4 regions of the Shimazuella sp. NTD248 genome follow, and region 2 is predicted to be linked to each of the others. Evidence: riboswitches for the same ligand, from Rfam matches in the RefSeq annotation. Region 2 holds a riboswitch; each other region holds the start of a gene.
The links. A riboswitch is a leader RNA that binds a small molecule or an ion and turns the genes downstream of it on or off. The one in region 2 is predicted to bind S-adenosylmethionine.
Positions count from the first base shown of each region.

Region 1 (7,883 bases), on a different contig from region 2:
ATTGTTAAAATTTCCAGCTGTCTTATGTACTTCAAAAGTTGTGGTTAAAACACTTGCAACCAAATCTTTTGTTGTTGTTTTGCCGTTGCTGCCTGTAATCGCAACTATTCTACAACATGTTTCCGTTAGATAACGCTCTGCCAATTGTTGCATTGCCAATAAAGTATTTGGCACGACAATCAGTGGAATCGATACATCAGGTAAAGCACGATCTTCTTGCCACAATGACGCAACTGCACCTGCTTCTACCGCTTTATCGATAAACTGATGCCCATCAAACACATCTCCAATAAGTGGGATATACAGATTCCCTGCTGTCAGTATTCGGGTATCCGTTGATACTCCTGCTGCCAAAAGAGTTTCTCTATCATCCTCTTTATGTTCATAGCTTCCTGACACGGTCTCTAGTATCCAATTTATTCTACGTTCCATGCTGTTCACCCTTTATTGCCTCATAAGCTATCTTTCGATCATCAAATGGATAGCGAACACCATTTATTTCTTGATATGTTTCGTGCCCTTTTCCCGCAATTAGCACCACATCACCAGGTTTTGCTAACTGCACGGCATGTTCAATCGCATTTTTGCGATCTTCGATCGTCATATACCTTTGTAAAGAAGTAGAAACACCCTCTATCATATCTGCAATGATAGCCTTAGGCTCTTCTGTTCTTGGATTGTCGGAAGTTATAACTGTGAAATCACTAATTTCGGTAGCTATCTTTGCCATCAATGGTCTTTTACCACGATCCCGATCTCCTCCACAACCCACCACACAAATTACTTTTCCTTTCGCAAAAGATTTAGCAGTTGTTAGAACATTTTGAAGACTATCCGGGGTATGGGCATAATCGACCAATACCGTATAATCCTGTCCAGCTTGCACCGATTCAAAGCGGCCATCTACTCCTGTAAGCGATTCTAATGCTTGTTTAATTTTCGTCAAATCAATTCCCTCGACTAGAGCAACAGAAGCAGCTGCTAGTGAATTATAGACATTAAACGTACCAAATAGAGGCAGACAAATGGATACATTACCTTGATAGGTATGCAGCTCAAAAGACACACCATCTACTCGATGCTCGATATTCACTGCTCGAACATCGGCCTGTTCCGAAATGCCATATGTAATGACCTGAGCTGGTGAGATTGTAGCAAAATAACTGGAAGCGGCATCATCCACATTTAACACTGCTACTTGCGTTTTGTCTTTTTCAGGGGTGTAATCATTGCCCAATTGGCTAAATAAAAGACCCTTTGCTTCTCGATATTGTTCCATCGTCTCATGATAATCGAGATGATCCTGCGTTAAATTGGTAAAAACGGCGATATGATAATGAGTGCCCCTCGTTCTTCCCAAATGCAGAGCATGGGATGAAACTTCCATTACCGTATATTCGGCTCCTTCATCCACCATATAACGTAAACTCTTTTGCAGATCGACCACATCAGGGGTGGTATTTTTAACTGGGATAACGTTATCTTTGATCTTCACCCCAATTGTGCCGATAATCCCGGTCTCCCTCCCTACAGACGTTAAAATTTGTTCGATCAGGTGGGAAGTAGTTGTTTTACCGTTAGTTCCTGTTATTCCGATTAATTTTAATTGTCTTGATGGAAATTGGTAAAAGGTGTTTGCCAAAAAGCCCATTGCTCTTCTAGTATCTGGCACTCGAATCATCGGAACAGTCGTTTCCACAGATTCTTCTACAAGTACTGCTACAGCACCATTTTCCACAGCAGTTTGGATATAGTCATGACCATCCACCGTAAACCCGCGAAGAGCAATAAACAAATCTCCTTGCTTCACCTTTCTCGAATCCGTTTCGATTCCGGTGATTTGCTCATCACTTGGATTTGTCCATTCTTTTACATGTAATACATCTACTAGTTCACTTAATTTCATTATAAGGTAAACCTCCCACTCCACTTGTCAAGAAAACTTGGCATTGTGTCTTGCCTTTAAGACTCTGAAAGAGGCTTAGCTACACTTAAAATAAACGATAAGTGTAACAATAGAAAAACCAGGTATGGGGGTCCTGGCAATCATGACACCCATTTTAACATAATTCACGCAAAAAATCCCTTGAGGGAGAGTGACGAAACAAGCAACGAATCGAAATATAACCATATTGTGAAACAACAATAGGCTTCCACCTCATTGTAAAAACACAGATGGAAGCCGCTAATTTATTTGTCCCCTAAATACATCCGAATCAAAGTACCCTTTTTTACCCGCTCTCCTGGACGTGGGATTTGGCTGATGACCAATTTTCCTTTTCCTACTGTTTCAATTGGTATTGTATACAAACTATTTTTGATCTTATCAATATCTTGACCAACAAAATTTGGAGTGGTGACAATCGTATCATAAAGCGGATTTTCTTCTGGTTCAATTTGATTTTTTCGTTTTGGTACTTTCATATACCGCATGGTATCTCCAATAATATTTCCTACGATAGGAGCAGCAACGACCCCACCAAATTGGATACCTTTTGGATTGTCAACTGCTAAATACACCACAATCTTTGGATCATCAGCAGGAGCAAATCCAATAAACGAAACGATGTGATTATTTTGAAGATAGGTGCCATTCGGCCCTACTTTCTGCGCTGTTCCAGTTTTCCCGCCAACACGATAGCCATCTACAAATGCCTTACGACCTGATCCTTTGGCAACAACGCTTTCTAACGCCGCCCGTACAGCAGCAGATGTATCTGCTGTTATAACTTGTCTTTTTACAGCAGGGCTAATGGTGCTTACAACTTGGTCATTTTCTGGATTTATCCATTGCTTGGCAAGATGTGGAACCATCAATTTCCCGCCATTGACAGCTGCTGCTACAGCGGCCACCTGTTGAATCGGAGTCACTGCTACCCCTTGACCAAATGCAGTAGTTGCAAGCTCCACTGGTCCCATACGCGAAGGTTTAAACAAGATTCCTTTTGCTTCTCCATTAAGGTCTATTCCTGTTTTCTGCCCAAACCCAAATTGATGGATATAGGACAACAGTTTTTGTTTTCCAAGCCGTTGGCCTAAGGTGACAAATCCGGGATTACAGGAATTTTCTACGACTTCCAAAAAGGTTTGCGAGCCATGTCCGCCAGACTTCCAGCAGCGAAGTCGTGCCCCGCCTACAGCAATAAAACCGGGGTCGAAAAATCCTTCGTGTAAGTTTACTTTCTTCTCTTGCAGAGCGGCTGCTAAGGTAATAATTTTAAATGTCGAACCCGGCTCATACGTTTTCCATATTGGCAGATTGCGGTTGTAGATCAATGGGTCTGTTGTTCTATATTGATCTGGCCGATAAGTGGGGCGACTGCTCATCCCCAGTATTTCTCCTGTTTTGGGGTCCATCGCAATGGCGATCACATTTTCTGGATGATACTGCGCCATTGCTTGATCCAATTCTCGTTCGATGATTTGTTGAATATTTAGATCAATTGTAAGCTTTAAATCCATCCCGTCTTTTGGCGGTGTGAAGCGATCTACCCCTCCTGGCAACTTTTCTCCACGTGCATTGGCACTAAACGAAATATATCCCGGGGTACCTTGTAATTGCTTGTTGTACTCCAATTCCAATCCTGCTAACCCTTGATTATCAATTCCAGTAAAGCCAAGGATGTGGGAAGCTAAACTTTGATAAGGGTAATAACGTTTGCTATCTTCTGTAACTACTACCCCTGGTAATTGTAACCCCTGAATCTCTTCTGCCTTTGCTTCTGATATTTTTCTCCCATAGGGATTAATCCGAACGATAAGCTGTCTTTTCTTTACAAACGGCAAAATCTTTTCTTCTGGCACACCTAATATTTTTGCTAGTTTATAAGCTGTTCCATCTTTATCCTTGATCTGAGCTGGTACGACCATCACCGAAGGCGAACTGATATTATACGCAATCAATTCCCCATTGCGATCCAAGATGCGTCCACGCTTTGACGCAAAGGGAATATCCCTGCCCCAAAGATTTTCCGCTTTCCCTGTCAACCAAGGCCCTTGTACCAACTGCACAAAAGTAAGACGACCGAGCAACGCGATCAGTACAAACAGTGCAATTGAAAATATAATGAATAAGCGTTTTTTGTGCGTAACCAATAGCGCTTTCACGTCTCTTCATCCTTTTCCACTATCCTTTATTTCAATTTATGTGGACAAAGGGTAAAAAAGAATCATCATTTCTATGATTTAGGGATTTCCTATCAAACTTGCTCAACGGAATGTTATATTCAAAGACTCAAACGTAAAAAATCCCACATCTTCGTCTATTGAGTGAGATGTGGAACATACTGGTCGTTTGAGGTAATTAGGAGGCTATTCTTTTTTAAGTAAAGGGAAGTACGAATGTCAGAAAATGAAACAAACACTCCACATCTTCACATAAAAAACGAGGTTTCCCTCGTATGTATTATCTATTTCATTTTCATCTTGTTTTTGACTTCAGCTGTTTCACAACCATATTTCTCTATTACCAAAAAGAACGAATTTTTCGGGACAAGGTAATACGTTCCATTTTTAAACTCCATACTTTCTCCCATAGTTGTTCCTGTTCAAAAGCATCCGATGCACTTCTTAGTTGTTGATAACTTAACAACAACTGCGTATTTATAGCATCGAATTGTGCCCATAAATGATAGAGAAATAAATCTTTGTCTGTGAAATTCAGTTTTTGTAAAATTTCAGCTTGCCATTCTTGATCGCCGATTTCTTTTGCATATAAATACAAGTCTAAATAATCGTTTATCCAAGTTTCTTTTAACTGAATCATGATTTTACCTCCCTAACAAATGAAAAACCTCTTTAAGAAGAGGTTTTCTAGTTAGAAAGGTCCTCCTCTTATCTTTCAGAGTTTCTACTCTGTTGGATTTAGCACCATACAGTCTGTTGACTGAGGTTGCTGAGGTTTCATAGGGCCAATCCCTCCACCTCTCTTGATAAGAGATCCTTCGATTTTTTTCGTTTTGGTTGATTTGTTGTTGATTATATATGTAATTATTTTAATTGTAAATAACTACATCGATTTTTCTTTCATTGTTCGCATCATACTCATCATTTTTGTCATCATTTCATCTGACTCTTGCATTTTGTTCATCATCATATCCATGTCCATTTCTGGTATCGTGTTCATTTCTTGCATTTTGTTCATCATCATGGTCATCATTCTCATTTTTCCCATCATATCCTCCATCATGACCATCATCATCATATTCATACACATTTTATCCATACTATAATCCTCCGATTTTAGATACTTCAAATCATTACCTATGTTTTCCATAATGTTTGAATATATACTAGCCCGTCCTCTTGGCATAAAAAAACGAGGTTTCCCTCGTTAGGATTATCGATTTCGTTTTGGTTTGGACCTTGACTTCTTCTTTGCCGGCCATAGTTTTTTGATTAGTTTTTGACATTCTTGGATATGGGCATATTCACTTGAAACGTCTACTAATTCTTCTTGTCTGTCTACCGCACGAACCAATCGTTCGGGATAGGAGAGAAAGACAGCTAGAAGTCTTTTTTCTTTCGGCAATAGTTTATTTTCTTGTTCATAGGCTGCTAGTATTTCTGCGGGAGATTCCTCTGGATATCGATGTATTAAAGTAGCAAGGTCTTTTATGGGTGTATCTAGCGCAGCATGGTCAAAATCGATCCAGTACAATCCTTCCTCACTTGTGAGTACATTAGAAGGATGAACCCGACCATGACATATCGTGTATCTCGGGGCAATTCCTTTTTCCACTTGAAGATAACGATCGATTCCTTGGATAGCAAACGTAAATCCATTTTGGGAGAGCTGAGCAGATTGTTCGGATATTTTTGCTTCTCCTTCTTCTAACGTCTCTTGCCAACTAGATACTTGTGTCTTTCGCTGTTCCCAAGACTCTTTTAGATCTGGATCGATGACTTGGTGCAACTTGGGAAACTGTGCTGCTATAGGTTCTGCTAAACGATGAAAGCGCCCTAAGGATGATGCCAGCTCTGTTGCCGATACATGATCATCAGCAGGCTCTTGCCATGGAGTGGCATACCACTGGCTTCCATAAGCAGAAACGACTATTTCTCCATCCTCTGTAGGAACCCACGGAAGCAGATGAGGATATCCAGCTGTGCGAACTTGTTCTAACATGCGGTGCAGTACATACAGTTTTTCTCTCGGTGCATGACTTTCTTTCAGCGCATATTTTTGGTCTCCATCCGCAACCTCCCATACTCCAGCCCGATGTTGCACCGAAGAAGGGTCCCATCCAAATGCATGAATCACTTCCCACATCGAAAGCCCTCCTTCCCTAGCTCCGCTTCACCGGAATTTTTACGATTTGACCTTCCACTAAACGATCTGTTGGGAACTGATTCGTTCTAATAATCGCATTACAAGAAACATCATACTTGGCAGCTAATGTATCGATCGTCTCGTCTTTTTGGACAATAACCATTTTTAAGGAAGTAAACGATTCTTCTCTATTTCCTACCAACCACCTGCTCCATTCTCTGCCACGAACTTCTTCCTCTGTATTACTTGGTTCCTTGATTTCTTCCTCTTGTTGTCCTTCTTCAATCACAAGCTGAGGTTGAAAGGCTTCTTGTGATGGTGGTTCTTCGCCTACTTGTTCTTTTGCTATTTTTCTTGTCTCCCGATGTATGGTGCGTTCAACTTCTTTGGGTTTGGATTGTTCTTTTTTTGCCTCTACCTGTTCTGGCTCTGGTTTGGCAGGCTGAGCTGCAAAAGTGGGGGACTCGATCTCTTTTTTCTCTTCTATCTCTTCTTGCTGATCTTCAGAAACCTCTGTGATCAATTCTTCTTCCTCGGCTTCTGGCAATATCCCGTCTATCATCAGAACTGCTTCAATCTGTAATTCAAATGGTGATAAGATCTGGTAATCAAAAGATTCTACTTCTGCACAGACAGTTGCTAGTTCTGCACGGTCACGAGGCAGAGTAATTTCGACAGGAATTACATAGGCAATCTCTTCCCCCTCTCTTTCATAAGGATCATAATCAGAAACATCTGCTTCTTCATCGATATCCCCTTCATAGGTGCCATTCAGCCGAAGATAACCGTGAATTTTAAGATGCTGCCCTTCATCTTTGATCTCCACATCGGGATATAAATCCAATTCCAGAAGCGAACTTATCCCTGCTTGCTGTGGATGCAGACGAATCTTTTCTGAAATATTAAAGCGAAGTTGCTCCACCTGTTCTCCCTCCTTCTATCTTTCAAGCCCTTATGCTGAAATATATGTACGAGATAAAAGAGTTATCACTAGATCGGACAAAATGTTAACAGCTATGTAAAATTGTCTTCTCATCACTTGGAGGTCAAATCATGATTTCATCTCATCCACATACATTAAACGTATATGGATTTCTCGGCTGAAATATGAGGAGGAACAAGTATGGATTTGACCGCTCAATTGCCCAATTGGTTATTGCCTATCACTCATCCAAGCCCCTCGGCAGTAGAACAAGAAATGCGCAGGTGGAATATTACTTACCCGCAGATCTCCCCTTACATCACATCTCCAGCTCCCCCTCTGCAATATGGAAGAAATGTTATCTTTCGATCCGAACTTTTTGAAGTAATCATTCTGCAAATTCCTCCACAAATTGAAACTCCCATACACGATCATGGGGAATCTTTTTGTTGTGTAAAAGTAGTCGATGGCACATTATATAATCGTATCTATCAAATAAAACAATCTACTGAGGCACCTGGGCAGGTAAAAGAAGAGAGATATAAACAAAATGAGTATTTTACCGTAACCCAAGACCAAATTCACTCCATGTACAATCCGAGAAACCAACCTTTGATCACTTTCCACGTCTACTCCCCGCCCATTGAAAATAACCACATTTATAATGAAACACACTTGGAAAATACTATC
Region 1 covers NZ_JCAJZT010000005.1:349,266-357,148, forward strand. Annotated here, with positions in the region: gene AC5WOE_RS13940 (UDP-N-acetylmuramoyl-tripeptide--D-alanyl-D-alanine ligase) at 1-432, opposite strand, end outside; gene AC5WOE_RS13945 (UDP-N-acetylmuramoyl-L-alanyl-D-glutamate--2,6-diaminopimelate ligase) at 422-1,906, opposite strand; gene AC5WOE_RS13950 (stage V sporulation protein D) at 2,191-4,107, opposite strand; gene AC5WOE_RS13955 (hypothetical protein) at 4,466-4,765, opposite strand; SAM riboswitch class I at 4,831-4,938, opposite strand; gene AC5WOE_RS13960 (hypothetical protein) at 5,009-5,224, opposite strand; gene AC5WOE_RS13965 (phosphotransferase) at 5,339-6,271, opposite strand; gene AC5WOE_RS13970 (LysM peptidoglycan-binding domain-containing protein) at 6,288-7,193, opposite strand; gene AC5WOE_RS13975 (cysteine dioxygenase) at 7,395-7,883, shown strand, end outside.
Region 1: another riboswitch for S-adenosylmethionine. It lies ahead of AC5WOE_RS13955 (hypothetical protein); the one in region 2 lies ahead of mtnK (S-methyl-5-thioribose kinase).

Region 2 (7,883 bases):
ACTGCTGACTGCTGAATAGCCCCAAACAAACTGACATAAAAATGATCTTGCAGCAGTTCAATCGCTTGAATGACAGATCTATTTCCAAGTGCGAATCCAACCCGCCAACCTGCCATATTATAGGTCTTACTCAACGTATAGATCTCAATTCCAATTTCTTTTGCACCTGGAGTTTGTAAGAAACTTAGTGGTTTTTGTCCATCAAAACCAATTGCTCCATATGCAAAATCGTGAACCACACAAATACTGTTTTGCGTTGCAAGTTTTACGGTTTCGACAAAAAACTCTGGTGTTGCAATTGCAGCAGTTGGATTGTTAGGATAATTTAAAAACATTAGTCTTGCTTGTTCTAAAATATCTTGAGATATTTGATGAAAGTCAGGGAGAAATTGATTATCTGCTAAAAGTGGCATCATTTCCATATGGGCTCCTGACATGGCAATTCCTGACCAATAATCAGGATACCCGGGATCAGGTACCAATGCGACATCTCCTGGATTTAAAAAACATTGTGCGATTTCTACTAATCCTACTTTTCCGCCAAAAAGAATGGCTACTTCTGTTTCTGGATCGAGTGATACATGATATTCTCGTTGATAGTAGGCAGCAATTGCTTCTTTGAGAAAAGTAAATCCACGGAACGGAGAATACTTGTGAAATTGTGGATTTTCAGCTGCTAATTGTAAGGAATGAATAATATGATCAGGAGTAGGGAGATCAGGATTTCCTTGACCGAGATTGATGACATCTTTTCCTGCTTGCACATATCGATTAACATCAGCTACCAATTTGGCAAAAAATTGTTTGGGTAATGACTGTAGTCGATCAGCATATTGAAATGTTTGCAATTTTTCCACTTCCTAGTTTGTATCTAATTATCTTATGCTACAATTTAGCCGAATAACTGTCAAAAACTTTTTGTTTAAAAAAGACTTTTTATTGACAAATACAAAATAAGCCTTTACTATTCTGAGATAGTACTTATTCAAAAACATTGGATAAACAAAAATATAAAGCTGTGCATCTCTTATCAAGAGTAGGTGGAGGGAAATGGCCCGATGAAGCCCAGCAACCGACCGTAATACCATCGCAAGATGGGGCTCATGTTTTTCTTATGGGCCGTGGAATAAACCCACGCAAGGCACGGTGCTAATTCCAACAGGACGTTGTTCGTTCTGTAAGATAAGAGGTTTGGACTATTCCGAGCCTCTTTCTTACAGAAAGAGGTTTTTTGATTTTGCCAGAAAAAAGGAGTGGTCATAGATGACAACAACTCAGGAGCGTTCGTATCGAGCACTAACGGTTGATACGGTTCGATCTGTAGTAGAACAGCTCCAGTATTTTGAAAATGTAAAACAATTGGAAGTATCGGAGGTTGGAGATGGAAATCTCAATTATGTGTTTCACCTTCGAGAACCAAAGACAAGTAAGTCTTTGATTGTAAAGCAAGCATTACCTTATGCAAAAGTAGTAGGAGAGAGTTGGCCTCTTACATTAGATCGGGCAAAAATCGAATACTTATCCTTGCAAAAAGCAGGAGAAGTGGTTCCTGAGTTAGTTCCCGTTGTTTATGATCATGATCAAGACTTAGCTTATACCGTGATGGAAGATTTATCTTCTCATGATATTCTTCGCTCTGGATGGATAGCTGGCAATCAGTATCCTGAGCTCGGAAAACATATTGGTACGTTTACTGCGCAAACATTATTTCATACTAGTGATTTTTATTTACATCCATTTACCAAGAAAGCCTTGGTTAAAGATTTCCTGAATCCAGAATTATGCAAAATTACGGAAGATCTCGTTTTTACTGATCCATTCTTTGATCATGATACGAATGAGATTTCTGATGAAATAAGACCTTTTGTAGTGAAGTTTTGGCAAGATGAAGAGTTAAAACGCGAGGCAGCCAAACTCAAACTGCAATTCCTCACAGAAGCAGAGGCTTTGCTTCATGGTGACCTCCACTCCGGAAGTATTTTCGTTACCAAAGATTCTACTAAGGTGATCGATCCAGAATTTGCTTTTGTTGGTCCTATTGGTTTTGATCTAGGTTCTTTCTTTGCTAATCTGTTGTTGAATTATATTTCTCAAGAAGCTCACCTCCAAAAAATGGAAGATTTGCAGGCTTTTCGCAAGTATCTATTAGATACAAGCAAGCAAACATGGGAAACGTTTGCCACTCAATTTTTAGAACTTTGCAAGACAAAAGGACATTTTACTTTTTCAAGCATTGATGGTGTAGCCGAAGCATTTCTTGAAAAAGTTTGGCAAGATACACTCGGTTTTACAGGTTGTGAAGTAGTGCGTAGAACGATTGGTCTGGCACAAGTTGCTGATCTAAATTCGATTGATGATGCACCAGTTCAAATTGACTTAAAACAAAAAGCACTGACTGTAGGAGCTGTATTGATTAAAAATAGAGGAAAGTTAAAAGATATCCATACTTTTCTCGCTTGGGTGGAGGAATCGTTAACATGACAGTTGTAGAGCAGAAAGTGGGAGTTACATCCGTAATTTATAAGAAAGATCATATCTCATTGTTGGATCAGCGTTTATTGCCACAAAAAATGGAATACGTTCGACTTTCTTCTCTCAATGATGTTTGGCATGCCATTCAGCGTCTACAAGTGAGAGGTGCGCCAGCTATTGGCATAGCAGCGGCCTTTGGACTTGTAGTATGGGCAAATGACTGGAAAGCATCTGATTTTCCTAGCTTTCTCGATGCACTGCGCCGCGCGAAGTCTCAGTTGGCAAGCTCACGTCCTACTGCAATTAATCTGAAGTGGGCTTTAGATCGCGTTGCAAATCAAGCAGAAAAGGTGAGTAGTGTTTCCGAAGCAAAACAAGTGATGGAAGCGGAAGCTTTGAAAATCCAAGCGGAAGATGAAGCAACTTGCCGAAAGATTGGTGAACATGGGTTGACATTGTTTGCCGACGAACAAAATATCATGACGATTTGTAATGCGGGTAGTATAGCGACAGCAAGATATGGCACCGCTTTAGCTCCTTTTTATATAGCAAAAGAACAAGGATGGAATCTTCACATCTATGCATGTGAAACCCGACCGCTTTTGCAAGGAGCACGTTTGACAACATGGGAATTGCAGCAAGCAGATATTGATGTGACATTGATTACGGACAGCATGGCTGCACACACGATGCAAACCAAAAGGATAGATGCAGTGATAGTTGGATGTGACCGGGTTGCTAGAAATGGTGATATTGCCAATAAAATAGGCACTTTTGGTCTTGCCATTCAAGCTAAAGCTTTGAATATACCATTTTATGTGGCAGCACCGCTGTCCACATTTGATATAGATACAGCTTCTGGTAAGGATATACCGATTGAAGAACGCTCTGGCGAAGAAATCTCTCGAATTGGGGATGCACTATTGGCACCGCTTTCTACCAAAGTCTTCAATCCAGCGTTTGATGTTACACCAGCAGATTATATTAAGGCAATTATTACCGAACAAGGGATTTTCTCCCCGAACAACTTAGACAATCTTATAGAGCAGATAACAAAGGAGACGGTGTCATGAAACGTACGAAATGGCTTATTTTTCTACTCATCTCGATCTTAGCATTGACCGCTTGCTCTAACGAACAAAACCAAGTAAACCAATCGACGAATAATAATTCTGTTTCTACATCATCTACCAGCCAAAGTAAGAACACAGCAATCCCAGAAAAATTAAAAAAGCCTCTAAAAATAGCAGCTATATCGCAATTGTCTATCGGTACGTTTTCTAGTCAATATATTGCAGGAGTACAAGCACAAGTAAAACAATTTGGAGGAGAAGTGCAAGTATATAATGCTGATAATGATCTTGCGAAAATGGCCTCTTATATCGATAATGCAGTAAGTCAAAAAGTGGATGGTATATTGTTGGATCATGGTCGTGCGGACGCACTCCTTCCAAGTGTAAAAAAAGCAATAGCAGCAGGTATTCCAGTCATTGCTTTTGATAGTGATCTACGCATCCCTGGTGTTACCGTTATCGATCAAGATGACTACTCCTTAGCTTGGAATTCCCTTCGTACCCTTGCGCAAGACCTCAATGGAAAAGGGAACATTGTCTACGTTTGGGTTGGCGGATTTGCTCCGATGGAAAACCGTAATGTGATCTATAACGCGTTTAAACAACGTTATCCAGAGATTAAAGAGATTGCTAAATTCGGAAATGCTTCTAATAACACTGCACTTGATACACAAACGCAGATGGAAGCTATTTTGCAAAAATATCCAAAAGGTCAAATTGACGCTGTATTTGCTCCTTGGGATGAATTTGCAAAAGGAGTTACTAGAGCAATTCAACAAGCAGGAAGAACAGAAATCAAAGTATATGGAATCGATTTAAGCGATGAGGATTTGCAGTTAATCCAGCAGAAAAACAGTCCATGGGTAGCATCAACAGCAACTGATCCATCGGAGATGGGGAAAATTCAAGTTCGATTCCTCTATCAAAAAATAGCGGGAGAAACTATTCCCCAAGTATTTAGTGTACAACCTCATTTGGTTGAAAAGAAGAATCTACCTAGTCAAGCTGTAACAATGGGTCAATTAGGGAAATACATCCCAGAGTGGGGCGCTACCAAAACGGCTACATCCCCTTGGATGGACAAGTTAGTTGAGGCGAATAAAAAATGACACTCCAGATGAAACGCATTGTCAAATCTTTTCATGAGAATAAAGTGCTCCAAAAAGTAGATTTTAATGTTCATAAAGGTGAGATTCATGCTTTATTAGGAGTGAATGGAGCTGGAAAGAGTACATTGGTAAAAATTTTGTCTGGTCAACTTCAAAGCGATAGTGGAGAAATAAAGATAGGAGAGCGACGGGTTTCGCTCTCTTCTCCACATCAAGCAATCGATGCTGGAATCGGTATTGTTGTACAGGAAGTGGATACAGCATTATTTCCTGAACTTACAGTAGCGGAAAACGTGAGTATACATGAATTGGTACAAGGTACTGCATTTTTCAGTAGACAGAAGCGAAAAAAACGAGCAAAAGAATGGCTAGAGCGAGTTGGATTAAATATTTCCATGGATCGATTGGTATCCGAATGCAGATTAAGTGAAAAACAGCAAATCGTAATCGCCCAAGCATTGGCTAGAAATGTGCAATTTCTTATTCTAGATGAACCAACTGCACCACTGAGTGAAGTAGAAACAAAAGCATTGTTTCAGCTCATGAGCCGTTTAAAAGATAGTGGAGTAGGAATTGTTTTTATAACACACCGCTTGCCTGAAATTCGTGCTATCTGTGATCGAGTAACGGTATTGCGAGAAGGACGAACCGTGCTGCAAAGTAAAGTATCGGAATTAACGGATGATCAAATTGTAGAAGCAATGCTCGGTAAACAGTTGTTAGCAATTCAAGAGAAAACACCTCAACAAAGGACTACTCCTTTGCTCAAAGTTCAGCAATTTTTTGTTCCTAAACTAGATAAATCGGTCACTTTTACTTTGCACGAAGGGGAAGTTTTAGGTATAGCTGGTTTAGTAGGGGCAGGAAAAACAGAGATTGCTAGAGCTCTAGCAGGGCAAGATCAAAGTTATAGTCTTGTTACGATTAAAGCAAAGCCTTGGAAAATAAAACATCCACAAAAAGCAATCGAAGCGGGAATTTGTCTCATTCCAGAAGAGAGGCGTAAAGAAGGGGTATTGGTTGATTTTCCGATAGACCAAAATCTTTCCTTGCCACATATCGATAAGATTACCCGAGCAGGATGGCTAGATTGGCGTAAAGAACGACTATTAGCAGAAAAAGTGATTGAACAATTAAGTATTCGAACTTCCTCTTCCAAACAATCAGTTGGGCTTCTCAGTGGAGGTAATCAACAAAAGGTATCCATTGGAAGGTGGTTGAATACGGATGCTTCTATCTACCTTTTTGATGAACCGACAAAAGGCATTGACATTGGAGCGAAAGTAGATGTTTTTTCGATCATCTCCAAATTGGCAGAAGAGAAAAAGGGTATTTTGTACTTTACAAGTGAGCTAAATGAACTATTGACAGTTGCCGATCGAATACTCGTGTTATATGATGGCAGATTTATTGCAGAGAGAAGGACAAATGAAACGACACTAGAAGAGCTCATGACATTAGCAACAGGAGGGATTTCGGATGGAACAGAGCATCGAGATAGCGAATCTCCCTAAGAATAAAACGAAGAAGAGTAAAGATGGATGGATTCGTTTTTTGACCAAGTATGGGACAATCATCGCGATTCTCTTGATAATAGCTTTTTTTAGTATTTTATCGGATGAATTTTTCACGTATAAAAATTGGACAGATATACTGCGTTCTATTTCGATAACTACACTAGTGGCTATTGGGGTTACCCTATCTCTAATTGTAAAAGGTTTTGATTTATCCGTAGGTTCGACCGTGAGTCTCGCTACGATTACTAGTACAGCTGTGATGGTTTGGTATCGTCAAGAAACAGTGCTTGCTATCTGTCTGCCGCTGTTAGTTGGATTGTTAGTAGGACTTATAAATGCATTTTTAATTGTTAAAATTCGTTTACCAGATATGTTAGCAACACTTGGTATGATGTACATGGTCAACGGTCTTCATTTGACGATTACAAAAGGATATAGCATCTATAACAATATGCCGCTTCAAGATGGGTCTCTAGCGCCAGGGAAAATTTTGCCTTCTTTTTTGTTTATTGGTCAAGGTGAAATTTTTTCCGTTCCCTTTCCGGTAATTGTGATGTTTTTCTTTGTGATAGTAGTTCATTTGTGTTTGAACTATACGCAGTTTGGACGTCTGTTGTATGTGACAGGTGGAAACGAAGAAGCAGCAAGGCTTTCTGGAGTTCCTGTAAATCGGTATAAAGCTTATGCTTATGCCTTAAGTGGTTTATTTGCTAGTATTGCAGGTATAGTATTGGCATCACGTATCGGGACTGGACAAGTTTCTGCTGGTGCATCTCTGTTGATGGATTCAGTTGCTGCAGCATTGATCGGGTACTCTGTTTTTGGGGCAAATAAACCTAACGTATTAGGGACATTCATTGGCTCCATTTTAATTGGTATTCTTCTAAATGGATTAACTATGCTCAATGTTCCATATTATGCCCAAGACATTGTCAAAGGTGCTATTTTGATTGGTGCTTTAACGTTAATGTATAAAAGTAGAAAAGAATCATAGCAATGGGCTTATTCCGTTTCTCTTCCTAGTAGACTTCCATATAATAATAGAAGTCTTTAGGAGAGGAGGTACTACTTTGAGAACCTTACAGTATATACCTCATCATAAATTGGGAACGAAGCACATCGGTAAACCAATGAAACTAGTTTTAAAAAACGGCAAAGTGATTTATGGCGTGATTAAAGAATTACATCAAAAAGGGATTGTGTTTATTCCTGTGCAAGTGAAGAAAAAGAATGGAAAAGCGAAAGCTCAGTGGTTTTGCCCACTGTTTCCTATCTTTTTACCCTTTCTTTTCTTCATTCCGTTCTTGTTTTTCTTCTTGTAGGATGAAACAGCTTGTATCTGATGAAGATACAAGCTGTTTTTTATCGTTCCCGTTAGACGATTGGAGGGCTCTCCGAAAATTAGGAGTCGATTTAACCACGAAATTATTTCGTATAAATGTGGATTACATCGAAAAAGATGGAAGGACATTCAGCCTTTTTCGTATTGTCTGTTCTTTTGTGGATGTATCAAACTCTTCATATGGTGATGAATGACCTTCTTCATTTCCTTTGCAGAGATTTTTTCTTTTTGTGTTACTCCGTGGACTGCAAAACCATCGATGAGAGCATGCAATCTCATCGTTTCCAACTCAGGGTCTAAGTTATCAAGAGTGATTCCTTGTTTTATTAGGGCATCGATCAGACTACGAAATAATTGGTGTAGAGAATCG
Region 2 covers NZ_JCAJZT010000002.1:411,941-419,823, reverse strand. Annotated here, with positions in the region: gene AC5WOE_RS06775 (pyridoxal phosphate-dependent aminotransferase) at 1-848, opposite strand, end outside; SAM riboswitch class I at 1,025-1,189, shown strand; gene mtnK (S-methyl-5-thioribose kinase) at 1,264-2,481, shown strand; gene mtnA (S-methyl-5-thioribose-1-phosphate isomerase) at 2,478-3,545, shown strand; gene AC5WOE_RS06760 (sugar ABC transporter substrate-binding protein) at 3,542-4,654, shown strand; gene AC5WOE_RS06755 (sugar ABC transporter ATP-binding protein) at 4,651-6,168, shown strand; gene AC5WOE_RS06750 (ABC transporter permease) at 6,200-7,165, shown strand; gene AC5WOE_RS06745 (hypothetical protein) at 7,242-7,493, shown strand; gene AC5WOE_RS06740 (TetR/AcrR family transcriptional regulator) at 7,643-7,883, opposite strand, start outside.

Region 3 (7,883 bases), on a different contig from region 2:
TGTACAACGAACGAGCCAATAAAATAAACATCGTCAATATAAGGGCAATCCATACCGTTTTACTTAAATTAGTTGATCCTATTGTCACTTTTTTCTTTGTCATCACACGTACTTGAAGTTCTTTTCGATACCATCTTGCAATATATGCTAATAATAAGACAGCCAATGCAGCTGCAAAAGTAAACCAGATAGCACCAAACTGCCCAAATGGAACTAAAATAAGAGCTGTAATCAAAGGGGCTAAAGCTTGGCCTGAGTTTCCTCCCACTTGATATATGGATTGAGCCAGACCTTTTTTGGAACCAGCTGCTAAATGTGCTACTCGGGAACCTTCAGGATGGAATACAGCAGATCCCATGCCTACAAGTGCCACACTAAAAATAATCCAGCCATATTGGGGGATAAGTGCCAGCATCAACATTCCTAACAAAGAACACGCTAGTCCGAGCGGTAATGCATAGGGTCTTGGTTTCTTATCAGAAAACCAACCAATCACAGGTTGAAATAAGGAGGAAACGATATTTAAAACTGCTGCAATCACCCCTAATTGGGTAAAAGTAAGGCCCATCTCCTTTTCTAAAATAGGAAACATTGCTGGAACCACTGCTTGGAGGGTGTCATTTAAAAGATGACAAATACTAATGATAAACAATATTTTATAGGTAGTCAGTGCAATATTGTTAGATTCAGTTGTAGTTACTGAGACGGGAGAAGACATCATTTATACTTCCTTTCTTTCCTTCATCCATTTTGTATAATAACATTTATAAATAAAATTAGAAAGGTTTCAAAATAACATTTTTTGTTTTATTAACCTGAAGATGGTCAATACTAGCAAGAAGAAATTTCCACCAGATCGTTTTATATTATTTATGGGAATCTCCTTTCGTGTCTCGGTGAATAAAGTATAATGAAAGAAGTTATGCTTCTTTCTAAATAACTTGTATATAAAAGATGTTTGAAAATACAGATACAAAGGGTGACCATGGCATTATGATTAAACCAAGCGCAAGCGCTTTATATAAGGAAGCATTTGAAGTTTTAGAAAAAACAAGTCGAACATTTTCTATTCCCATTAGTTATTTAACAGACGGATTAAAAGAAGCTGTAGCATCTGCTTATTTATGTATGAGAGCTATTGACGAAATCGAAGACCATCCTGACCTTCCATCTGCTACAAAACATGATCTTCTAGTGAAAATTAGTAAATTATTACATGCTGGAGACATGGATATGTGCGCTTTGAACGACCTCTATAAGCCTTATGAATCGAGACTTCCTGAAGTAACCCTTCGATTGGCAGATTGGCTGAAAATATGTCCTCCAGCACTCCAAACACGCATTAAAGAAGCGACATCCATCATGGCTCAAGGGATGGCAGAATGGGTAATGAAAGATTGGCAGATCAAAACCGAAAAAGATTTAGATGACTATACATACTATGTTGCTGGGTTAGTTGGTGTCATGCTCTCAGACATATGGGAATGGCATGATGAAACGAAAACGGATAGAGATTTAGCCATTGCTTTTGGAAGAGGCTTACAATCGGTGAACATACTAAGAAATCGTTCAGAAGACAAAGATCGTGGAGTCAATTTTTTCCCAGATGGTTGGGGGGAAAAAGAAATGTTCGATTATGCAAAACGTAATCTCGAATTAGGAGATACATACATCGAAAGCTTAAATCCAGGATCGATCCTCCACTTTTGTGAAATTCCCCTAGCTCTTGCTCATGGTACATTGGATGGTCTGGCTCATGGAAGAGAAAAAATTAGTAGAGCTGAAGTAAAAGAAATTGTTAGCAGAGTAGTCACGGAATAAGAAAAATAAAAATAATAAAAGAGTGTCTCTCAATAGGCACTCTTTTCTATTCTCTGGTTCTCCAATTCTGCTGTCATCTGTTCTACTAACTCTGGTCTTCCATGAAATTGAGCAGGTGTATTTTGAAACAGGGCTACTTCCCACTGTCCTTTTGTCTGTTTCGCTACTAATGTCTGTACTGCATTTAATGCAGGATTTAACGTTGACTCTCCTTCTGGAACCATCCCTGCAATCGCCCGTAAAATTGCAATTTCGGATTGCAAAAAACGAATATTTTTGATGATACAAGTAAAAGGCGGGGTTGGATGATGAGCAAAAATCTCATCTAAGTGTACCAATATAAGTTGACGTCCAGAGATGCAGCTTCCATCAAAACCAATCATCTCACCTGCTGGTTCAAAGACAGATGACATCTGCTTCGCATCGCGATCGTTCCATGCTTGTATTAACTTTAGATAGAGTCCACTTACTGATTCTTCACTTTTCATTTAGATTGCTCCTCTCATGCTCGGATGAGCAAGAATAAAATATATCATGTATAATCTAATTTTCTGCAAAAAAGCTGTTTCTTTATTCATGTTTGGATATTTGTCCTAAAACAGCTGTGGCGACAACAGAAAGTAATGTTGCCGCCACTGATCTCCTCAGACACAGGGATATTTACTTCCATTCCCATCTACGCTTCGGAGAATGGTCAGAGCAGAGAAAGCCAAGATGAGACTGTTGATGAAAATAGTCCATCCGTGGCAAAGTCACTCTCTTACAACACTCTATCTCACGTGGAGTACATTGATGAGAGCAGCGAATCCCAAATGGAGAGACATAGGAACAGCGATATAGCTCGCTCTCTAGTCCTCGATACAAAGAAGAGCTAACATCTACAATCTCCCAAGTACCAGAAGGAGGAATTCCTTCGGTAGATTCATCTTCGTTCAAGCTCCTAACGTATCGAGACATCGACTGGAAGGTTTCTTCCACCTTGTTGGAGCATTCCAGCCAATTTTCAAGGGAGACTTTCCGCTTCCGAGTCTGGTTACGTGCAAGAGCTTCCAAAGGAGGACAATCGACTAGTGCATAATGGATATGACAAGTAGAACGAAGCTGACCAATTAGCCGAATCATCGCTTCACGTTGACCTCTGTTGTCACCAGCATCTGTAATGATGACCCAACCACGATTATTTAGAACCCTTCTAAGTTTATCAAGGGCTTGTCTCATCGTTGGATCGATCAACTCGATAGGGACTTCTCCAATCCATTCTCCCCCTTGGAGAAACTCATCAGGGTCAATTTCATAAATCTCAGCTAGAGGTTCATAGACAAGACCTGCTCTACTCGCCCTCAATAGTTGGTGCTCTGCCATAGCAGAACGAACTGCCTTGATCAGGGTACTTTTTCCTGCACCGCATCGACCTGTCAAGAAGACGACAATACTTTCACCAAAAAGATAAAACATCTTGTCTGGTGAGGAAAGTAGGTTGAGCTCCCATCCTTCTCTAGCTATTTCTTCTTTGGTTGTTAGAGCCCAAATGCGACGCTTCTCTGCAATAGCTACTGCTTCTTCACACATGTCAAGCATCTCTACTGAGTTCGGAAACTCAATCGATACCCTTAGTACCTCAGACATATAACGGTACGCGCTTTTAAAGGGAATCTCGCAATTGTTTCTGAGATCATCCGGAAAATAAGCGTTACTGTTAGGCCTAAGCTTCCCTAGTCGCTGATCCAACAGAAACCGAATGGCAGTCTGTCGTATTATCTTATGCTCTTCTAGGCTAGCTACTCTCGTCATCTCTCCCTCTCTTCATAGAAATGCTGTATAGTGTAATTATATTAATATATCTTAATAAAAAACAGCAGGTTTAAACGTTAAAATTTACTTATAGCGAGAAAGACCATTGTATATAATGGTCTTTCATGTCAACACTTTTCTTTTTATCTCACAGCAGCAAAAGAAATTCTCGAATCCAACGCTTGGGACAGATCGTCCATAAGGTCTTCTACGTTTTCCAAGCCTACGGAAAAACGGAGCAATCCATCTGTTATCCCATGTTTTAATCTAACTTCTTGTGGCATTGCCGCATGGGACATCAATGCAGGATAAGATAGAATACTTTCTACAGAACCTAAACTAACTGCAACGATAGGCAGTCGAATCTTTTGAAGTAGTTTCCTTACTTTTGTTCCACTTCCTACATCAAAAGATAATACTGCGCCATGACCACTAGCTTGTTTACATTGTATACGATGACCTTCATGTTCCTCTAAACCGGTATAATATACTTTCTCCACCTCTTTATGCTCTTGTAACCACACTGCTAACTTTTCTGCATTTTTGGAAGATATGTCCAACCTCGCTTGCAGGGTTTTCAATCCCCGTAGAATTAGCCATGAATCCTGCACTCCTAGTACTGCTCCAAACGCATTTTGAAGAGTCTTGATTTGATTTGCTAATTGTTCATCTCTTACCGCTACAAGTCCTGCCACCACATCACTATGTCCGCCCAAAAACTTCGTTGCGCTATGCACAACGATATCGAATCCAAATGCTAATGGACGCTGATAATAAGGTGTTAAAAATGTATTATCGACAATAGATAATAATTTATTTTCTTTTGCTACTTTTACTATCTCGCCTAGATCTGTTACTTTTAGGGTTGGATTGGAAGGAGTTTCGATATAGATTGCTTTCGTATTTGGACGAAGTGCTTGAGTGATAGCTTCTGTTCTGGTTGTATCGACAAAAGTACTGTCAATCCCAAATCGACTTAGCACTTGCGTTAAAATACGATACGTACCACCATAAACATCCTGCGAAACAATGATATGGTCTCCTTTGGACAATAACAGAAACACAGTAGATATTGCTGCCATTCCGGAAGCAAAAGCGAAGCCTCGACAACCACTCTCTAGCTTTGCAATGGTATCTTCCAATGCTTGGCGTGTTGGATTTCCACTTCGGGAATAATCGAATTGCCCCGGATTATCGATATCAAACTGATGGAAGGTAGAAGCTTGATAGATGGGGACACTTGAAGCCCCTGTCTGTGGATCTAACTCATTTCCATTATGCAATAACAATGTCTCTATTCTCATCCAAATCACTCCCCGTTTCGTTTTACTAGGCACGTATTCGTATAAACTACTGAAGTTCTTGTCCTATTTTTTTGCATCAAAAAACCTCTTCTCCTAAGAGAAGAGGCCAGTTTTATCCATCGTTTCCTCTTCCCTTATCTATCAGGAATATACTTCCTGCAGGAATTGGCACCTTATTGATTAAATCAATTGGTTGCCGGGCTTCATCGGGCCAGTCCCTCCGCCGCTCTCGATAAGAGAATTATCAAAATATTATTTTATTCAAGATTTGCACTAGTTATTTTTAGGTTATCCTACATCTGAATAGAAGTCAAACACGAAAACAAAATTATCCGATATTATTTTAAATTGGGGTTCTATACTGGTTGACACCAAATGTAAGTTAATATAACTCCTAAGCAAAAATAATTGCAACTTTTCATAGATTATTATATATTCATCCAAAAGAAAATCCTTAAATCCAAAAGCAAGTACTCGAAAATATCCTGTAACAAATAAACAATCTTCTTTTTCTCCTAACCTTGTAGTATAATCAATAATTGGGAGTAACAATATTAACCAAATACAAATGAATCTTTCTCTTATCAAGAGTGGTGGAGGGACTGGCCCGATGAAACCCGGCAACCAATTGATCTATGGATCAATATGGTGCCAATTCCTGCGGATTATTGGATTCCGCGAGATGAGAGTTGACGATACAATCGTTCACCTTTCATCTTACCCAGATGAAAGGTTTTTTTGATCTTACACAAAGGATGATAGCAATGAACAGAACACCCATTGAAGAGCGACTGAAAGAAAAAATACTTATCATTGATGGAGCGATGGGAACAATGCTTCAACGTGCTCAGTTAACCGCAAAAGATTTTGATGGTGAAGAATATGAAGGGTGTAATGAAATTTTAAATCTAACCCGTCCGGATGTAATTCTTAATATTCACAAATCATATTTAGATGCTGGTGCCGATATCATTGAAACCAATACATTTGGGGCAACTTCTGTTGTTTTAGCGGAGTATGATTTACAAAACCGAACAACAGAAATCAACCAAGCAGCAGCACGCATCGCTTGTACAGCGCGGGATCATTTTAGTACAACAAATCATCCTCGTTATGTAGCTGGCTCTATCGGTCCCACGACCAAAACCCTTACCGTGACAGGCGGAATTACTTTTCATGAGTTAGCCCACTCATACTACGAACAAGTTGAAGCACTTTTGATGGAAAACATTGATCTTCTTTTATTGGAAACCTCACAAGACACCTTGAATGTAAAGGCTGCTTGTATCGGAATGGAACGCGCTTTTAAAGCGAGTAAAAGACGTGTTCCGATTATTATCTCTGGAACAATAGAACCAATGGGTACCATGCTGGCTGGTCAAAATATTGAGGCTTTTTATTTGTCGATCGAACATCTAAATCCTCTTGCAATTGGATTAAACTGTGCAACAGGGCCAGAATTTATGAAAGATCATATCCGCACATTATCCACTCTTGCTACTTGCGCTGTCTCATGTTATCCAAATGCTGGTCTACCAGATGAAGATGGTAATTACTTGGAAACTCCATCGGCTCTGGCAAAAAAATTAAGCGAATTTGCTGCGGCTGGGTGGCTTAATCTAGTTGGTGGTTGTTGTGGCACGACACCTGAGCACATTCGTGCTATTGAACAAGCTGTTGCCGCCTTTCAGCCACGTACCCCTGCCCCCTCACACCTTCCTGCTGTTTCTGGTATAGAATCTGTCTATGTTGAGGAAGACAATCGACCCTTACTTGTTGGAGAACGCACCAATGTGATTGGATCACGTTTATTTAAATCATGGATTGCAGAAGAAAAATACGAGGATGCATCTGAAGTTGCTCGCAAACAAGTAAAAGGCGGGGCACAAATCATCGATATTTGCCTTGCAGATCCTGATCGTGATGAGCTAGAAGATATGGAACGATTTTTGAAATTTGTGACAAAAAAAGTGAAAGTACCACTGATGATAGATTCTACAGATCCAAAAGTTATCGAAATGGCTCTATCCTACTCCCAAGGTAAAGCGATTATTAATTCCATTAACCTTGAAGATGGAGAAGAACGTTTCGCAGAAGTTGTCCCATTGCTTCATCGTTTTGGAGCTTCTGTAGTAGTTGGTACCATTGACGAGGAAGGAATGGCTGTGTCAAGAGAACGAAAATTGGCAGTAGCCCAGCGATCCTTTCAGTTGTTAACAGAGAAATATGGAGTAAATCCCCAAGATATAATTTTTGATCCACTCGTTTTTCCTGTTGGTACTGGTGATGAACAATATATTGGCTCTGCTTTAGAAACAGTAGAAGGAATTCGCCTTATAAAAGAAAGCTTACCAACATGCACCACTATACTCGGAGTTTCTAATGTCTCATTTGGTTTACCTATTGCTGGTCGTGAAGTTTTAAATGCGGTTTACCTTTATGAATGCACCAAAGCCGGACTCGATTATGCCATTGTAAACTCCGAGCGCCTTGAACGATATGCTTCTATTCCTGACGAAGAAAAACAACTAGCAAAAAAATTGTTATTTGATACGAATGAAACGAACTATGGTGAAGTATTAGCTGCATTTACTGAATTTTATCGTGAGAAAAAAATAGAAAAGAAACAATCTGCTCAAACCTTAACCCTAGAAGAACGCTTGGCCAATTATGTTATAGAAGGTTTCAAAGATGGGTTAATTGCCGATCTCAATTTGGCTCTACAAAAAACCTCTCCATTAGATATCATCAATGGACCACTTATGACTGGAATGGATGAAGTTGGACGACTCTTTAATGATAACCAATTAATCGTAGCGGAAGTACTGCAAAGTGCAGAAGTCATGAAAGCCTCTGTTGCACATCTAGAACCTCATATGGATAAGGAAGAAACTACTTCTAAAGGGAAAATCATTTTAGCTACCGTAAAAGGAGATGTTCACGATATTGGAAAAAATCTAGTAGAAA
Region 3 covers NZ_JCAJZT010000003.1:250,277-258,159, forward strand. Annotated here, with positions in the region: gene AC5WOE_RS08505 (MFS transporter) at 1-718, opposite strand, end outside; gene AC5WOE_RS08510 (squalene/phytoene synthase family protein) at 994-1,821, shown strand; gene AC5WOE_RS08515 (SgcJ/EcaC family oxidoreductase) at 1,851-2,309, opposite strand; gene AC5WOE_RS08520 (P-loop nucleotide/nucleoside kinase family protein) at 2,482-3,612, opposite strand; gene AC5WOE_RS08525 (aminotransferase class I/II-fold pyridoxal phosphate-dependent enzyme) at 3,756-4,916, opposite strand; SAM riboswitch class I at 5,048-5,155, opposite strand; SAM riboswitch class I at 5,495-5,605, shown strand; gene metH (methionine synthase) at 5,681-7,883, shown strand, end outside.
Region 3: another riboswitch for S-adenosylmethionine. It lies ahead of metH (methionine synthase); the one in region 2 lies ahead of mtnK (S-methyl-5-thioribose kinase).

Region 4 (7,883 bases), on a different contig from region 2:
CCGCTTCTTCAAATGCAGCTCGATAATCTACTACATCAGCTAAAGTTGCTTGCATCTCCATCTGTACATATTGTTCTATCTCTTTTAGTTGGTCACGAAATGGTTTTTCCTTTCGCCATTTATAGAAAAAAACTCCTGCTAAGATCGGAAGCAGACCAATAATGGGCGAGTACTGGAAAGAAAGATAGGAAAATACTCCGAAAGATAACACTGCTGTCAGAATGAGTTTTGCCTTTTTATGTTTTAAATAACTTTTAGAAAAGCGCGTTTTCCACATCTCTTTTATTTTCCTTTTACTGGACTTCTTTAAGGCTTCTCGAACCGATTCTTCGCATAATTTTTCATTGTTGCCATCTTGGGTAAAAAATTTCCAATCATCCATCAAGTGTAACTCTCTTACCTTTTTCGGACTGATTAGCTGAATATCAACAGGGATTTGATTTCGAATAGATAAGGCCAGATCATTGTGCGTTTCCAGCACTACATCTTTTAAAACAGCTAAAGCATATCGCTGAGATGCAGCCGAAACTTTTAGTGTCTCTGGATACATAGCCATATTCCGTAATAACTCTAAGTAATTTTGCGTTGGAGCAAATAATTCTGCTTCTGCTTTTACCTTTTGTTCAATCTCATCATCTTCTCCACCCGCTTCAATTATGATCTGCATGGATCTTTCTTCTCGCCGGAGCGGAAGCTCATCTTCCTCGTATTGGAATACTAGTTTTTCTAGTAAATCATCCACTGCTTCTTCTACTCGTGAAGAGGGTGTAAGATCTCTATTCAGTGCTTGTTCCATATAATTACCAATCTCTTCATGATATTGAACAATCTGAGCCGAGTATCCAACTTCTTTCCAGTTGGTGCTATTTTCTGCTAAATAAGGGTAATTCTCATCTTTTGACGGATAGTTTACACGTTGGAATAGAGCATCACGCCATTTGGCTCTCTCCTCTGTCAGTAAATCTACTTTAGATGTAAATTCCTCAATCCACTGCTCACTTTGATCCATAAAGGAATTACAGATAGATAGAGGTAAGATCCCATTTGTTATTCCATCGATCACCATCACCATATCCCGATCCATCTTCATGGGGTTTACTTCTTGGAAATATTGCGCAAACCACTGTCGACATGCTTCTTGTCGATTGTATCGTCTACTGACTAATGCAAAAAATAAACTGGCCTTCTTGGGGTCCCGTCGCATAGCTTCCTCTAAAGCTCTTTGAGCCAGATCTCTTTGATCACTTACCCATCCCGTTAACGCTACCAATGCAGGTGCTAGCCAGTATTTTGGGGTAACGACCATCATCTCTTCTGTCACACTTTTTATCATATTTGATCTGACTAACGATAAATCAATTGCTTGCAAGATTCCCGTAGCGGTACGCCGGAGTTGATCATAATGACCGTATTTTTGTTCTAGTTCTTGCTTCACACGTACCAATCGAATTTCAGCTAATTGCAAATCAATATCAGGCATAGTTTCACTCCTTTACAACAGATACTTCACCATTTACAGCAATGGCTCGTAGGCAATCCGGATATACTTCGATACAAGCATAACTCGGATGAAGTGCCAACCTTCTTGCTTTAGAGAATTCTTTAGGCAGGGAATCCGTTTTTTTTATGTGTTGTAGTATTGTTTTATCTCGATCAATCAGATGCACATCGTAGCAATCATCTAAATAACACTTTGCTAATATCCCAATTAATTGTTCTTTTTTTGGTACATCCATAAATTGTTTCTCAATGGAAGTGATAACCGAATCTACGTCCATTGATACTGCACTGTGTACATCTAAATCAGCTAATAATTCCAAATATTCTTTTGTCCTCTTTCTCCTTAATCGTTCTGCCAATTCCAACTTTGAAGTAATCGGGCGAGTGACCAAATTGGTTTCCTGATCTCTTTCTTTTAATCCTGGAATAATAGGTCGACGCAAAATAATCCGCCCCTTTCCCAAAATAACTTTCCTTCATTATATTGCAAATAGAGTATACAAAAAAGAAAAGGTTTTGGCATGTCGCCTACCTTTTCTTTCTGGAACATCTATTACACTTTTCGCTAGTTTGAAACTCGATTCCGAAAGTCTTCTTGAATGGATGTAAGCAGGGATGGCTCAGTAATTAAACGGACTCCAGTAAGTGCTAAAGCCTTACTCGAACAAATCAATGCTTTATCCCCTAGCGGAGATTTAGCTGCCTGGCGAAACTCATCCGTATGACCAACTAGATCAGATGGGCCGATCTTGATATATGCATGTACGGTAGGAACAACATGGCTAACATTACCAGCATCAGTCGAACCTAAACCTTTTGTTTGTTCTACTATCTTTTCCCCTAAATTTTCCAGCTCTTTTATTAATACTTCATCAAATGCAGGGTTGAGAAGTAAATCGTCAATCTCATTTTGCAATGGTTTGATTTCTACCCGAGCACCAGTAGCTAATGCTGCACCTTCCGCGATTGCTTTTACTTTTGTTGTCACACCATTGAGGATTGTCCGTTTTGCAGCCCGAATAAAAAATCTCGCTTCAGCGTATTCGGGGACAATATTGGGAGCATCTCCACCGTGTGTAATCACTCCATGAATCCGAACGTCATCTGGAACATGTTGTCTAAGTGCATTTATACCATTGTAGAGTTGAATAACTGCGTCCAATGCATTGATCCCTTTCTCAGGAGCAACTGCTGCATGTGCAGGTTTACCATAGAAAGAAAAAATCAAAGGATCTAATGCCAGAGATGGAGATGTTCTGGCGGTTTCCGAATTGGGATGAATCATGGCACAGGCGTCCACTCCAGCAAAGCGATTATCTTTTACAAAACTAGCTTTTGCGCTCCCATTTGGTCCTCCTTCTTCTGCTGGGGTACCAAATACTACTACTTCTCCGCCAATTTCATCTAAAACTTTACTCAGTGCAATCCCTGCTGATACACTTGCTGTGCCAATAATATTATGTCCACAAGCATGTCCTAACCCTGGAAGTGCATCATACTCTGCTAGAAAACCAATCACAGGACCAGGTTTTTGGCTTTTCTTTCTTGCAATGAACCCAGTTGGGTGACCTGAGATATCCACTTCCACATCAAATCCGTGTTCTTTTAGCAATTTGGTATGCAGACCACTTGCAAAATACTCTTCATTCCCTATTTCAGGACGTTCATGTATGTCATGACTTACTTGAATCCATGTATCACGTGTTTCATCAATATATTGAGTTATTTGCTCACGAATGGTTACTATTTTAGTTTGCGCCAAGTTTATCCTGCCCCTTTTTTATAAATTTTCAATTTCAGAAATGGGAACAACCGTTGGAATTACTCCTCCATTATAGACCTTCTTAATATATTCACTTACCTCAGAAGATTGATAGATTTTTACTAGTTTTTTCAAATTAGCATTATCTTTGTTCTTGGTTTGTGTAGCGATAATATTGATATATGGCTTTGCAGTTTTGTCTTCCTTAAATATTGGGTCTTTTACTGGGCTGAGACCTGCACTTACAGCAATCCCATTGTTAATAACTGCAGCAGCTGCATCATCCATCGAGCGAGGGGTCTGTGGTGCTGCAACCGTAACAATTTTTAAATGCTTGGGATTAGAAGCTATTGCTTCCATCAGACCTTTTCCATTAGCTCCCATCACCTTTGCTGCTTCTATCACTCCAGCATCTACTTCTAATAAAGAATTTTCTACTAAGCGTCCGAAATAAGGCGCTGCATAAAAAATCAATGGTACAATAGCAGCTGCTGTACCGATTGATGAGCCTGTTACCAATCGTGTAAAAGGGATGATCGCAACCAATAAAATAATAAAAGGAACGGATCGAAAAATATTGATGATTGCGTTGAGAATCGTGAAAAGCGTTCTGTTTTCTAATATATGTCCTGGCCGAGTTACAACCAGCACCACTCCCAATGGAAAACCAATCAATATGGAAAAAACAAGCGATACGAAAACCATGATGAACGTTGCAATTGTTCCATCTACTAACTGCGGCCAAAAAACCGCCCAATCAAACGCCAATTGATGTCACCTCTTTCACTAGTACTTGATGCTGTTGTAAATATTGAATAATGTCTTCTGTTACCTTCCAATCACCTTGAATACTTATTAATAAGTCTCCAAAAGGTTTCCCTTGTAATTCTGTAATACTACCCTGCAAAATATTGATATCGGTTTGAAATTTCCTTATTGCTTCTGCAATAAGTGGTCTCTTTGCGTTTTCACCAGTAAATACAATTCGTAAGATTTGATCCTGTTTTTTCAAGGATTGGCGTACACTTTCTGGTAGTTCCTGTCCAAAAATAGTACGAACAAATCGCTGTGCTGTTTCGGACTTTGGATTGGTAAACACTTCATAAACCGTTCCTTGTTCCACAATTCTCCCTTGATCAATCACTGCTACGCGGTCACACAAATTTCTCACCACATCCATCTCATGAGTAATCAACAAAATGGTGATCCCATAGTCTGTATTCACCTTTCGAAGCAAATCGAGTACTGATCTCGTTGTATCAGGATCTAAAGCAGAAGTTGCCTCATCACACAACAAGATATGGGGATCAGTAGCCAAAGCCCTAGCAATACCTACCCGTTGTTTTTGTCCACCTGACAATTGCCCAGGGTAATGTTCAGCCTGATCTGCTAAACCAACAAAGGTAAGAAGCTGCATTACTTTTTCTTCTACTTCTTTACGCTTTTTTCCAACTAAATAGAGAGGCAATGCGACATTGTGAAAAACTGTTTTGGACTCTATCAGGTTAAATTGCTGAAAGATCATACCAATTTTTCGACGAGCTTCCCTTAATTTTTCAGATGACAGAGCAGCCAATGCGACACCATCTACTATTACTTCACCTGTGGTTGGTTCCTCTAACAGATTGACAGATCGAATTAACGAACTTTTCCCCGCTCCACTCACCCCCACTACCCCATAGATCTCTCCTTTTTCTATATGTAGAGACACTTCTTTCAGTGCTTCCACTGGTGGCGATCCAGGGTAGATTTTGCTGATATTACTCAATTCAATCAAATTCCATACTCCTAGTAAAAATATTACATCCCAATAGATGGATAAATCGTAGAAAAACAAAAAAAGCCTCTTACTATTCATCAATAGAAAGAGGCTTTTAAACTAAGGAATATCCGCTCATTTAAATAACTCTTCCTATCTGCCAAGCAAACTTGCTTGCAGGAATTAGCACAGTATCGTAAATGATCTGTTGCTGAGATATCAAAGGGCCGGTCCCTCCATCTCTCTAGATAAGAAGTTAATATTTAATTGAGGTCATTTTATATTTAAATACATAGTAAGTCAATAGAATTTTAAATATTAATCAATAAAGGGTATAATGCTTGTTTTCTCCTTAAATCGCTTAACCCAAAAGAAAATAGATATCTCTAATGAGATGTCCAACCTCCATCGATAACTAATTCGGTACCTGTAGTAAATCTCGATTCATCTGAAGCTAAATATAAGACTCCGTAAGCCACATCATTTGATTCACCTAAAAAAGGGAGCGGTGTAACGGATTCAAAATGTTTTCGAATCCCTTCATTAGCAAGCAAATCTTCCGTCATTGGTGTATGTATCATTCCTGGATAAACAGAATTTACCCGTATATTGTACTTGGCATATTCGACAGCAGCACTTCTGCTAATCGCTCGAATCGCCCCTTTTGAAGCAGTGTATGGATTGACTCCACCAGCTATTAAACCTGCAACTGAAGAAATATTTATGATCGAACCACCACCTATTTCTTTCATAACTGGAACGACATATTTCATTCCTAAAAAAGTTCCAATCATATTTATATCTAATACTCGTCTCCATTCTTCAATCAAATCGTCATGACTCGCTGTTGTACTAGCATTATTTATTAAAACATCTACTTTCCCATATTTCTTGCAAATTGCTCTTATCAAATTACTCCAATGCTCTTCAATCGAAATATCATGAAAAAAAGCAATTGCTTCCCCGCCATTTTTTTGAATATCCTCTGCTACTTTATATACTTTTTGTTTCTGGATATCTGCAAGAATCACTTTTGCACCTTCTTTGGCAAAAAGAATAGCTTCTGCTTTCCCTTGTCCACTTGCCGAACCTGTGATAATTGCAACTTTACCCGCTAAGCGCCCCATAGCACCTATCCCCTTTGAAATCGCAGATGTTTTGCGATTCTATCATGATGAACCGCTTTCTATTGAATATATGGAACATTATAACATCTTTTAATTTGTATCTACATAATATTTGTAATAATATAAAGATATTATTTTACTTTCATGTGTTATAAAAATGATAATGAATTGTCAAAGATCTTTGTTAATAGAATGAAACGTTATTTATTTATTTTCTATTTATCTTTGCTTTATATATAAAAATACAAAATTATAAATAATAATTCGAATTTATATAAGTATTTCCACCTATTGATGAAGAATTCCCAAAATAAACACGAACATATCTTGACGAAAGTTTACTCATCAAGATATGTTAATGATAGAAACGAAGTGAGAAAATCACTCCCCTACGTTTCCCAAAGAGATCACAGAGAGGACACCATGCCATTTAACGAACTACTTGGCACCGATCTAAAAGAAGCAATCGAAGGTCCATTCTTCCTTCCGGGAATTCTCCTTCCGGTAACCAGTGACACCGCTGTTTATGCCATCCCAGGATGGTATGAGAAACCCAGCTGTATGCAACCAAGTTCCACAAAGCTGTCGAGTCTGGGTCATTCCGTAGAGGTGCCGAGTTATCCTGACTTCGATAACAGCAAATGGACAGACTGGGTGCGTTCGATCTGGACACAATTGCTGGAAATCCGTTCGCGGGGAATCAAGAAACTCTACTTGCTAGGATTCTCCTTGGGCGGGCTCATCGCTCTTCAGCTATCGACACTCAAAGATCGTCTGATGCAAGAGTACGGGCTAGAGGTTATCGGAGTGATCGCCGTCAGTCCCCCTCTTAAGCTCCGATGGAAATTGCGTCTTCCAACGGAAGTAATTCGAGCTTCCACCCTCGACCGCCAGATCGCTAAGCAAGCCAGTCGATTCTTCCCGACAATCCACTTCCCTCATTCCAAATATGTATTGGAAGAATACTGGAGCTCAGAGGTGGATCGTACCTTGATTTCCACCATCGAACTGATTCGAGCAATCAGATATACCAATCAGACACTCAAAGAGAATACCCTTCAACTGCCTGTTTTGGTCGTCGTGTCCGAAAAAGACGAGCTGGTTGACAGCACACAGACCACTCGGTTCGCCAAAAAAAGAATCAGGCAGGTAGAAGTAGTGGAAGTGCCGGGAGGACACAACAGTCTTCTCAGCACTTCCTGTCCGATCGTTTGTGAAGTAATGGATGGGTTCATCTCTCGAATCCAAGGAAACTAGGAGAAAGACGGCTGTCACGCGACAGCCGTCACCCCCTAAGTGTTGATTCTCTTTTTAAAAAATTTCAAGACTACACGAAGTCACCACATATGCTTACCTCCTGCTTTACTTCCATCCCCTCTCCAAAGGCATGTCCCACTTTCTGTATACTCATATGCAACTTGACTAATATCTAATTCTTCTGCTACAAGTATATTATACGCGTATAGAAGCTTTATCTTTTTTAATGAATTACAAAAAATACGCCTTTTGTAGAACAGCCCAAACAAAATCACAAGCAAAATGAGGCGATATAGTGGAAAAAAATCGGTACTGGGTATTGACCAAGCGACCTGTCGGTAATGATTATGCTTCTGCATTAGAACTCGTTGAAGAAGAAATCCCTCCACTTGTTGACGGCGATGTATTAATTCGTAACGCATATTTTTCCCTTGATGCTGGCACTAGAATGTGGATGACCGCTAGAGAAGATTCTTAC
Region 4 covers NZ_JCAJZT010000008.1:66,705-74,587, forward strand. Annotated here, with positions in the region: gene AC5WOE_RS16560 (hypothetical protein) at 1-1,480, opposite strand, end outside; gene AC5WOE_RS16565 (hypothetical protein) at 1,485-1,943, opposite strand; gene AC5WOE_RS16570 (M20 family metallopeptidase) at 2,066-3,262, opposite strand; gene AC5WOE_RS16575 (MetQ/NlpA family ABC transporter substrate-binding protein) at 3,281-3,967, opposite strand; gene AC5WOE_RS16580 (methionine ABC transporter ATP-binding protein) at 4,020-5,039, opposite strand; SAM riboswitch class I at 5,172-5,276, opposite strand; gene AC5WOE_RS16585 (SDR family NAD(P)-dependent oxidoreductase) at 5,408-6,148, opposite strand; gene AC5WOE_RS16590 (alpha/beta hydrolase) at 6,572-7,405, shown strand; gene AC5WOE_RS16595 (NADP-dependent oxidoreductase) at 7,701-7,883, shown strand, end outside.
Region 4: another riboswitch for S-adenosylmethionine. It lies ahead of AC5WOE_RS16580 (methionine ABC transporter ATP-binding protein); the one in region 2 lies ahead of mtnK (S-methyl-5-thioribose kinase).